2 regions of the Crystallibacter crystallopoietes genome follow, and region 1 is predicted to be linked to the other one. Evidence: riboswitches for the same ligand, from Rfam matches in the RefSeq annotation. Region 1 holds a riboswitch; the other holds the start of a gene.
What was found. A riboswitch is a leader RNA that binds a small molecule or an ion and turns the genes downstream of it on or off. The one in region 1 is predicted to bind cyclic di-AMP.
Positions count from the first base shown of each region.

Region 2: linked by a shared signal. The riboswitch ahead of AC20117_RS23350 (hypothetical protein) and the one ahead of AC20117_RS11100 (M23 family metallopeptidase) in region 1 are both predicted to bind cyclic di-AMP.

Region 1 is NZ_CP018863.1:2,373,805-2,378,691, reverse strand. Features, by position in the region: gene AC20117_RS11110 (CE1759 family FMN reductase) at 42-665, opposite strand; gene AC20117_RS11105 (MBL fold metallo-hydrolase) at 849-2,225, shown strand; cyclic di-AMP (ydaO/yuaA leader) riboswitch at 2,542-2,713, shown strand; gene AC20117_RS11100 (M23 family metallopeptidase) at 2,735-3,553, shown strand; gene AC20117_RS11095 (GlcG/HbpS family heme-binding protein) at 3,760-4,161, shown strand; gene fdhA (formaldehyde dehydrogenase, glutathione-independent) at 4,266-4,887, shown strand, end outside.
Region 2 is NZ_CP018863.1:3,048,589-3,053,475, reverse strand. Features, by position in the region: gene AC20117_RS14275 (hypothetical protein) at 1-1,011, opposite strand, end outside; gene AC20117_RS14270 (hypothetical protein) at 1,299-1,883, opposite strand; cyclic di-AMP (ydaO/yuaA leader) riboswitch at 2,438-2,611, shown strand; gene AC20117_RS23350 (hypothetical protein) at 2,614-3,549, shown strand; gene AC20117_RS14260 (hypothetical protein) at 3,659-4,033, shown strand; gene AC20117_RS14255 (ribose-phosphate diphosphokinase) at 4,052-4,887, opposite strand, start outside.

The DNA of each region.
Region 1 (4,887 bases):
TGTTAGCTTGCCGCACCTCGACGTCTTCGGGACAGCCGAGGTCAGCGACCGACGTTGGCCAGGATTTCCTCAAAACTCAGCGACTCGATGCCGCCGCGGCCTTGTTCCTCGGAAGGTACGTCCTGGACCAGCGCCACCAGCTCCGCCGCTGCACGGCCTGCCCGGCGGGCGATGCCGCCGCCAGCCTCCTCCGCGCCGCCCCAGTCTTCGGGTGCTGCGAACACCACGGTCTGGGTGGTGCGTGCGCGCAGGTAGCTGAAGAGCGGGCGGATGGCGTAGTCCAGCGCGAGCGAATGGCGCGCGGTGCCGCCGGTCGCGCCAACGAGTACCGGCTTGCCGGCCAGTGCATCCTTGTCGATGACATCGAAGAAGGACTTGAAGAGGCCGCTGTAGGAGGCACTGAAGACCGGCGTGACAGCGATCAGCGCATCTGCCGCGGTGACAGCATCGATCAGCTCCTGGAGCCGAGGCGCGGCATAGCCTGCCACCATGTTGTTAGCGATATCCACGGCGTACTCACGCAGCTCGAAGGTCTTCACCGAGGTCTCGGCTCCCCCTTCCCGGAACCGATCAGCGGTGGATTTTGCCAGCTGATCCGCCAGCAGCCGGCTGGAAGACGGTACGCCCAGCCCTGCGGACAACACCACGATTTTGCGCTCTGACACCGGTTTCTCCTTCATGTCTTCATTGTTCATGCGATTGCATCTATATCCACAACTGGGGACGCTGCCGGTTTATTCCTGCCGGAGGGATGCTATTCCTGTTGCGCGCATAAAAACGGTGCCACACTGGGATGACCACCATCCGACAAGACCCCCGGCAAGGGCCTTCTCCCGCCAGGAGGACCGGTGATCCTGAATCAATACCACCTCAGTTCACTGTCGTTGAGTTCCTATTTGATCGGGGACGAGACCAGCGGAAATGCTGTTGTCGTTGATCCGCAACGAGACATCGACCAGTATCTGGACGACGCCTCCCGAAACAACCTCACTATCGTGGGCGTGATCGACACCCACTTCCATGCCGACTTTGTGGCCGGCCACCTCGAACTGGCCGCCGCCACCGGAGCGTGGATCGGACTCGGTGCCCGGGCGGAAGCCGCCTACGACTTCCGCAAACTGCACCACGGGGAAAAGATTTCGCTGGGCGAGGTCGAACTGGAGATCCACGAGACCCCCGGCCACACTTGGGAGTCCATCACCGTGCTGGTCCGCGAGCGCGCAACAGACAAAACTCCGCATGCGGCCCTGACCGGAGACACCCTCTTCATTGGCGATGTGGGCCGGCCCGACCTTGCCGCTTCCGTCGGCGCCGACCCCGTGGAACTAGCCCGCGCCCTCTATCACTCAGTGCACGATGACCTGATGAAGCTTGATGGCAGCGTGCGCCTGCTGCCCGCACACACCGCAGGAAGCGCCTGCGGCAAGAACCTCTCGGCCGAGCGCGAATCGACCATCGGCGTGCAGCAGGCCGCGAACCCTTCCGTCCAGCCGATGAGCGAGGACGAATTCGTGACCCTGATTACCAGCGGCCAGCCGTCCGCCCCGACGTACTTTGCCACCGACGCCAGGCTGAACTGCAGCCGGCATCCGGTGATGGCCAGCAGGCTGCATCCCGCAGCCCTGCCCGTGGATGCACTGGAACGGGCACTGTCTTCAGGGGCACGGATTCTTGATGCGCGGACGCCGGATCTGTTCGCAGCAGGCCATCTGGCAGGCTCGATCAATGTGGGCGTTGACGGGCGTTTTGAGGAAACGGCGGGCATGTTCTTCGACCACCGGGATGTGATCGTCATTGTGGCCGAACCGGACAGGGAAGCCGACGTCCAACTAGGTCTTGCCCGCATTGGTTGCGACAGAGTGGTCGGTTTCGTCCCGAATCTTCCCGAACTCCTCGCGGCGCAGCCTCAGCTGGCCGGCAGCACGGACCGGGTCCGTGCTGATGCACTGGACGGCGCCCTGGCCGATCCGGACACCGTGGTGCTCGATGTCCGGAATGCCGGGGAGCGGGAGGACGGCGCCATTCCCGGAACCCAGCACATTCCGCTGGCCGAACTGCCGCAGCGCCACCACGAACTCCCGGCAGACAAACGCATTGTGGTGCATTGCGCCAGCGGCTGGCGCTCCAGTGTTGCCGCGAGCGCACTGAAGTCGCTCGGCTATACCAGCGTCGCCGATGTTGCGGGCGGCTACAACGCCTGGGCACAGCACCACCAGGCGGCGTGATCAAGCGAGAGGTTCTTTCCTACGGGCGGCAGCCTGCGCGGTGCCAGCCGTGCGGCGACGTCTTCGGCAATGACCGGCACACCCACCGACGCAACTGCGGGCCGAGGGGCACTTTCTACCCCGGTTAAAGCTTCAATGGCACCCCTGCTGAATGACGCGCAATTAGCCCATCTTGTACACCACCGGAGCTTCGTGTGTCCACAAACACATATAACGGATTTGTAACAAGACACGCCGACACGATACTTTTGAAGGGCTTTCTTACGCAAACAGTGGTAAGAGCCTGATCCGTACGCCTAGCCCTGTCCGCGGATCAGTCAATTCAATTCTTCCCAGACAGGGGCGGAGGAACCACACACGGCGCTTGGGGGCGCCTTGGGGTGAAGTTCTGTCAGCACATCGAAGGCACATTGTTTGCCGCTGACCGAACCGAGTGAACTCTCTCTCGAATCCGACAGCTAACTTCGCAGGCGCATATGAGAGGACCTCCCTTGCACACCAATAAGCCTGTGCGCGGACGCCGTCGCGCCGAAGACACTTCCCTGCTGACCGCCGCGCGGAACCAAGACAGCGATGGCCGCCGCCGAGCGACGAAGCGCCGCTTTACCGCCAGCACGTCCCAGAAGGCCGGTCTGGCCTTGGCTGCCACCGGCATTATTGCCTTGGCCGCCGTTCCCACGGCCCAGGCGGTCTCCGGCAACGAAGACCTGAGCGGCGTCAGCGCCGCCAGCACGTCTTCGGCCCCGGTGACGGCAGCCCAGGACAGCGAGATGAAGTTCGAGCGTATCGAAGTGACCAGCAAGGCTGCTCCCGAACAGAAGGCTGAACCGAAGACCGAGGTGAAGGCTGCCTCCATCGAGAAGACCGATGACGCCAAGGACAAGCCGAAGGCCGAGCCGAAAAAGGAGTCCAAGGCCGCCTCGAAGGAGACCGCCGCCAGCGGCCTGGCTTCCCCCGTCGCCGAGCTGAACCAGTCCTCGGGCTTCGGCTACCGGATCAACCCCGTCACCGGGGCGGCCGGCGAATTCCACAACGGGTCTGATTATGCCCTCGCCTGCGGCACCGACGTCAAGGCTGCTGCCGCCGGCAAGGTCGTCGAGGCTTCCTCCAGCGCCGTAGGCTACGGCAACCGCATTGTCATTGAGCATGCCGACGGCATGAAGACCACCTACAACCACCTGCAGAGCATCGGCATCAGCCAGGGCCAGAAGGTCTCGGCCGGCGACTCCATTGCTGATCTGGGCACAACCGGCAATTCCACTGGCTGCCACCTGCACTTCGAGGTCGTCGTCGGTGGCGAGGAAGTAGACCCGGCCAAGTTCCTCTAGCCAAAACACCTGCCTCGGCAGATCCACAGCCAGACCCGAACGGGGCTGCGCGGCACAAGCTGCGCGGCCCCGTTTTTTGTCCCTAGTCACCACTGGGCAAGAGGACTAGCGTGGGGCGTACCCGCCGCATCCGACACTGGCGCAGAGCCGCGCCAGTGCGGAGTCGAGCCGAGCCATGCCGGCGGAACCAGCGCTAGGAGACAAGAATGAACGCCCTTACCCTTGCAGATGCCCGCAGCATCATTGCGGCCGCCGAAGCCCGCGCAGAAGAAATTGGCCAGCCGATGAACATCGCCGTCGTCGACGCCGGCGGAAACCTGATCTCCCACGTGCGGATGGACGGCGCCTGGCTGGGCAGCATCGACATCTCCATCAACAAGGCCTTCACCTCCCGCGCCTTCGACATCCAGACCAAGGACCTGGGCGACAACTCGCAGCCGGGCAACCAGTTCTACGGCATCCATGCCAGCAACCATGGCCGGATCATGATTTTCGCCGGCGGCGTGCCGCTCAGCCGGGACGGCCAGGTGGTCGGCGCGATCGGCGTCAGCGGCGGCAGTGGCGAGCAGGATCAGACCGTCGCGGAGGCGGGCGCCGGCGCACTCTGATAACTGCACCGACAACTGCACCCAAAGTACCTATAGCCATAGTGAGTGAAGTCCGCTAGCGTGATGGCTATCACCGTGCGGTCCAGAATAAGGAGTCATGCCCCGTGTCAGGAAACAGAGCCGTTGCCTATAAAGGACCAGGGAAAGTCGAGGTCATCGACACCGACTACCCCACCTTTGAACTCAGAGACGCCCCGGGGATCAACCCGGCCAACATCGGCCGCAAGGTCCCCCACGGCGTCATTCTGCGAACAGTCACCACCAACATCTGCGGCTCGGACCAGCACATGGTCCGCGGCCGCACCACCGCCCCGACCGACCTGGTACTCGGACACGAAATCACCGGCGAAGTCATCGAATGCGGACCCGACGTCGAATTCATCAAGACCGGCGACATCGTCTCGGTCCCCTTCAACATTTCCTGCGGCCGCTGCCGCAACTGCAAGGAACGCAAAACCGGCATCTGCCTCAACGTAAACCCCGACCGCCCCGGCAGCGCCTACGGCTACGTGGACATGGGCGGCTGGGTCGGCGGCCAGGCCGAATACGTCATGGTCCCCTACGCCGACTGGAACCTGCTGAAGTTCCCGGACCGCGACCAGGCCCTGGAGAAAATCATGGACCTAACCATGCTCTCCGACATCCTGCCCACCGGCTTCCACGGCGCCGTCACCGCCGGCGTCGGCGTCGGCTCCACCGTGTACGTGGCCGGCGCCGGCCCGGTCG
Region 2 (4,887 bases), 670 kb from region 1:
CGAATCGACGTAGTTGCCGTCCAGGTAGATCTTGTTCAGCAGGCCGCCGGAATAACCGTCCTTACAGGTCAGCTCGTATTCCGGGGTGCCGTCTGCAACCTTGACCGTGGCGTACACGTGGTAGAAGTGGCTCTTGCCTTCGCCCAGCTCGACGTCGTCGTCCTCGGTGGCGAGCTCGGCCGTGTTGCCCTGGAATTGGCTTTCCGTGTTGCCATTGCTCCAGGTGGCCGATTCGATCTCGATGCCGTGGCCGAAGGAGAGCGTGTCCGAGAGAGTGTACTCCTCTTCGTCCTTGTAGTCGCCGTCCCCGTTGGGCTGGTTGGTTACCTGGATGGTGTAGCTGATGTACCAGCGGCCTTCGGACTCGTCGCCGAGGGCCTCCACCGCATTGGCCGTCTTGGTGGCGACGATCGGGCCGGCTGCGTCCTCGTGGTCGCCCTCTTCAGGCTCGGTTTCTTCTTCGTCTTCACCTTCTTCTTCATGCTCGGCTTCTTCGTTCTCGGTCTCTTCGTTCTCGGTCTCTTCTTCGGCCTCGGCGTCTTCGTCGTCGTGCCCGGCGTCATCCTCGCTGCCGGCGATCGCGGCCCGGGGCGCGGCGGGCTGGTTGGCTGGCACCGCTTCCTGCACAGCCGGTGCCGGGGCAGGCTCCTGACCCGGGGCAGGAGCCGGTTCAACGGGCAGTTCGGCTGTCGCTTCAGCAGGTTCGGGTGCCTCCGCGGCTTCAACTTCAGCGGCCTCGCCTGTTCCCTCCGCCGGATCATCCGTTCCGGCGAGCGTGGCTTCGGCAGGGGCCGCCGCAGCCAGCCCCGCGATCTCGGCGGCTGATCCCGATGACTCTGCTCCGCCGTCGTCAGCCAGAACAGGCAGGGCCAGACCGGCCGACATGAGCGTGCCAGCGGCCACCACGGCAAATCCTCCGCGCAGCCGCTTCATGGCATCACGTCTCTTCGGGCGCGCTTCCTTGGGCGGTTTCGGATTGGACGCCGCTGACTGCGCTGGCTTGTCTGTCATCTTGTTCCCCCAAAAAAGACCGGCACACGTCGGGTGCCGGTGCAGGTGCGAGTGGCGGACCGTCTCCCCTGGTCCGTTATTGCCGTGAGCGCCCATGCGGACGCTGCGGCAGCCCGCTCCCCCACGGGCTGCCACACGTGCAGTCCCTCATAAAGAAAACTGCTTCCCCCCAGGGTTCTCGCCATTGAGAACCCGCTCCGCTGCCGTCGAGCCCTGACAGCCGCCGGCAACGGAGGCGGTGGTGGCTGCCAAGTACGGTTAGCCTAAGCGAGGGGCACCTGTGGGCGCTAGGGATAAACGTTGCTTTCGGCCGGATCGGCGCGGTTTTCCAAGGTATTCGCAAGGTCGCTGGACGCGGTTCCTCTGTCAGGCACTTCCGTGACCGTCACGTGGTCGGTGTCGAGGTAGCCGCGTTCCAACAGGCCGGAACTGGCATTGTGGCGGAGCAAGTCGATACTGGTCCGCTCGCCGGCTTCCCAATCAGCTTCGGTAGGATTCAGATGTTTGCTTGTCGTGGTAGGCCACTGCCCGGCTTCCCGCATTGCATCTGCTACTTCGCCAAAAACGGGCCCGACGCTTCCGCCGAGGTTGTACTGTCCAGGATATTCGGAATCGGGGTGCCGGTAGGTGGCCATCACTTCGCCCTCATGCGGCGTGGTGCAGTCAACCGTGAAGATGGCTGTGGTTTTGGCCTGGTAATCGTAATCGAAGTAGAGACAGTCCCCGATTGCCAAGTCGCTTAGTCGCTTGGCATCCATGGTGTCCCAGGCGTTGGCGAGAAATTGCTCCATCGCCAACCGGTCGGCTTCGGCCTCCTCCGCGGTGAGGTCGGGAGCAGCCGGTATAGAGGTTACATCGGGTGCGGGCGTCACCGCTGTAAGGGTAGCGGGAGGACCTGGTGGCTGAGGGCTCGGAGCCGAAGTGTTCTCGCTTGCTTCGCCTGTGTTGAACCCGGTGGCGGCCGATGAAGTAGGGATGGAAGCCGAAGCCGCACACCCTGACAGCAGCGAAACCGCCGCGGCGGCCAACAGTGTACGAACGGCGTGACGATGACTGTCGGCGTTGCCCTGATTCACTCATTCTCCCCGATATTGCGCTTCTCTCCTGATTACAGCACCGCAGGCATGACCGAGGAAATCCGGCGCGGCTTCACTACGACGGGAAGTTGATGGACCTGGCCAGAGACGCTGCCCTGGCCAGGTCCATCCATCCCGTGCCTTGGGGAGGTGGCATGCGCTGGGATGACTAATTCAGCCTAAGTTCCGACAATCCGACACGCCAGAGGTTGGTGAAAAGATTCATCTTCCAATAAGTGACCACAAACACATGTCACGAGTTTGTAACGGTTCAGCGCGCTCGATACGTTTAATCGCGCCATGGCCCTAGGCAAGGGTTGTGGCCGGGTCCGCACGCCGAGCTCTGCCAGCGTACCTGTCCGTTCAAATTCACTGGCAGAGGTGGAGGAACCAGAAGTGGCGCCAGCGGCGCCTTGGGGTGAAGTGCGGCTAGTTGTCCGCGGCGTTCTGCTGCGGTCCCGGCCGGGCCGAGATGCTCCGTCTCGAATCCGACAGCTAACTTCGCAGGCGTGTAGAGAGGAATCCCGTGAAGAACCATTCTCGTGGACGCCGGCGCGCCGGTCCCACTGTCTCGTCGCATGGTGTCACCAGTCTCGTCCGCGGCCGCCGCCGCGCCAAGGACCAAGCCCCATCCGCTGTCCCCTTCCGCAGCGTCGGGGCACTCACCGGCCTGGCCGTAGTTGCCACGGTGGCCGCTGCGGCCGCCCTGCCCCTGAATCAGGCTGGATCCCAGGAAGCCAGCGCTGGCCGACCCCAACTGCAGACATCCGTTAAAGCCTGGCCCATTTCAGCGCCGTTGAATGAAGCTGAGCCGACGTTCAGCCGGCCGACAACAGACAGCACAGCGGCCGCACAGAAGGATATAAAGGTCGCTCCGAGTAGTGTGGCCCAGCCGACTCTTGGAGGGGACGCAACCGAGCGACCCGCTCCAATGACCACGCAGTCCGCCGCAGACTCCACCGGCGAGGCTGCGGCACCGCTTCCCGGCGTCGTCGGGGAAGCAACCGGCGCCGCCAAAGACAAGGTTGCCGGCGCTACTGCGGCTGCCACGGATACGGCTGAAAAGGCCACAGCGACTGCGACGGACGCGGCGGACAAGGCCACTGCGGCCACCACAGGTTCACCTGAGCCGACAGCCTCGCCTACCGCCGACGCCGCTGTACCGACAAGTCCGGCTACGAGCCCTCCGGCCAAGCAGAGCACCCGAGCGGTGCCTGAGGAGCCCGAACCCACAAGATCAACCGTACCCAGCCATTCGGCGGCCCCCGTCGAGCCGGCTCCGACCAGCGAAGCTGCCGACCCCGAGGAGCGGCACTCGCCGGAGCCCTCGCCTACTGCCGACACCCGGGATGAGGAGAGGGAGAAGCATCGCCGGTTCCGCGTCCGCGCTGACGTGGATGTGGACTTGCGCCTCCCCGTTTCCCTGCTGGGTGAAGACGAAGACGGCAGCAGCAGCCGGTAGGCTTTGTCCCGGCCTCTTGGGGCCAGGCTGTAGAGAGAGGGTGGCGGAACCAACGTTCCGTCACCCTCTCTCTGTCACATTTTATCGAAGATGTGTTCTACTTTTAACTATGGATCGGGATGCTGCAGCGCGAGTGGCAGCCCGTTACGCGAAGCGTGCGGAGCCGGTATCGCTGACCGCCGAGGAACTGGATCTTGAGCATCACAAGGTGACCCGGGTAGTCCCGGGCGTGCCGGTGTGGGCGTGGATCCGTTTTCCCGGTGCCGCCGAACTGGTCCAGGGTGAGGCGTTCGGCTGGACGTCACGGGCTGTGCAGGTGACCTGGGAGGACGCCGGCATCAGGCGCACAACGTGGGTGTGGGCCTCGGCCGTGCAGCGGCGCACCGATCCCTTACGCAAGACGTCCCTGGGCGAGAGAACTGCAGCTAACGACGACGCGGCGCCGGCCGGATCCCAAGGAGACCGGCCGACGCCGCGGAGTTAGCCCGGTTAGGACTGAGGTTTAGGCCTTGCCGTCGAAGAGGCTGGTGACGGAACCGTCCTCGAACACTTCGCTGATGGCACGGGCGATCAGCGGAGCGATGGACAGCACGGTCAGCTGCGAGAACTGCTTGTCCGCGGTGATCGGCAGCGTGTTGGTGACCACCACTTCGCGGGCGCCGGACTCGGCCAGACGGCGGGCCGCCGGATCCGAGAACACGGCGTGGGTGGAGGCGATGATGACGTCCTTGGCGCCGGCGTTCATGAGCACCTGGACCGCGCCGGCGATGGTGCCGCCGGTGTCGATCATGTCGTCGATCAGCACGCATTCGCGGCCTTCGACCTGGCCGACAACCGTCTTGGCCACGGCCTGGTTGGGCACATTGACGTCGCGGGACTTGTGCACGAAGGCCAGCGGGGCGCCCCCGAGGCGCTCGGCCCACTGCTCGGCAACGCGGACGCGGCCGGTGTCCGGGGAGACCACGGTGACGTTGTCCAGGTCCACGCGGGTGCGGACGTAGTCGGCCAGCAGCGGGATGGCCATCAGGTGGTCCACCGGGCCGTCGAAGAAGCCCTGGATCTGCGCAGTGTGCAGGTCCACCGAGATGAGGCGGTCGGCGCCGGCGGTCTTGTACATGTCCGCCACCAGGCGGGCGGAGATCGGCTCGCGGCCGCGGTGCTTCTTGTCCTGCCGGGCGTACGGGTAGAACGGGGCGATCACGGTGATGCGCTTGGCGGAGGCCCGCTTGAGCGTGTCCACCATGATCAGGTGCTCCATGAGCCATTCGTTGATCGGGGCCGGGTGTGCCTGGATCACAAAGACGTCGGTGCCGCGGACGCTTTCCTCGAAGCGGACGT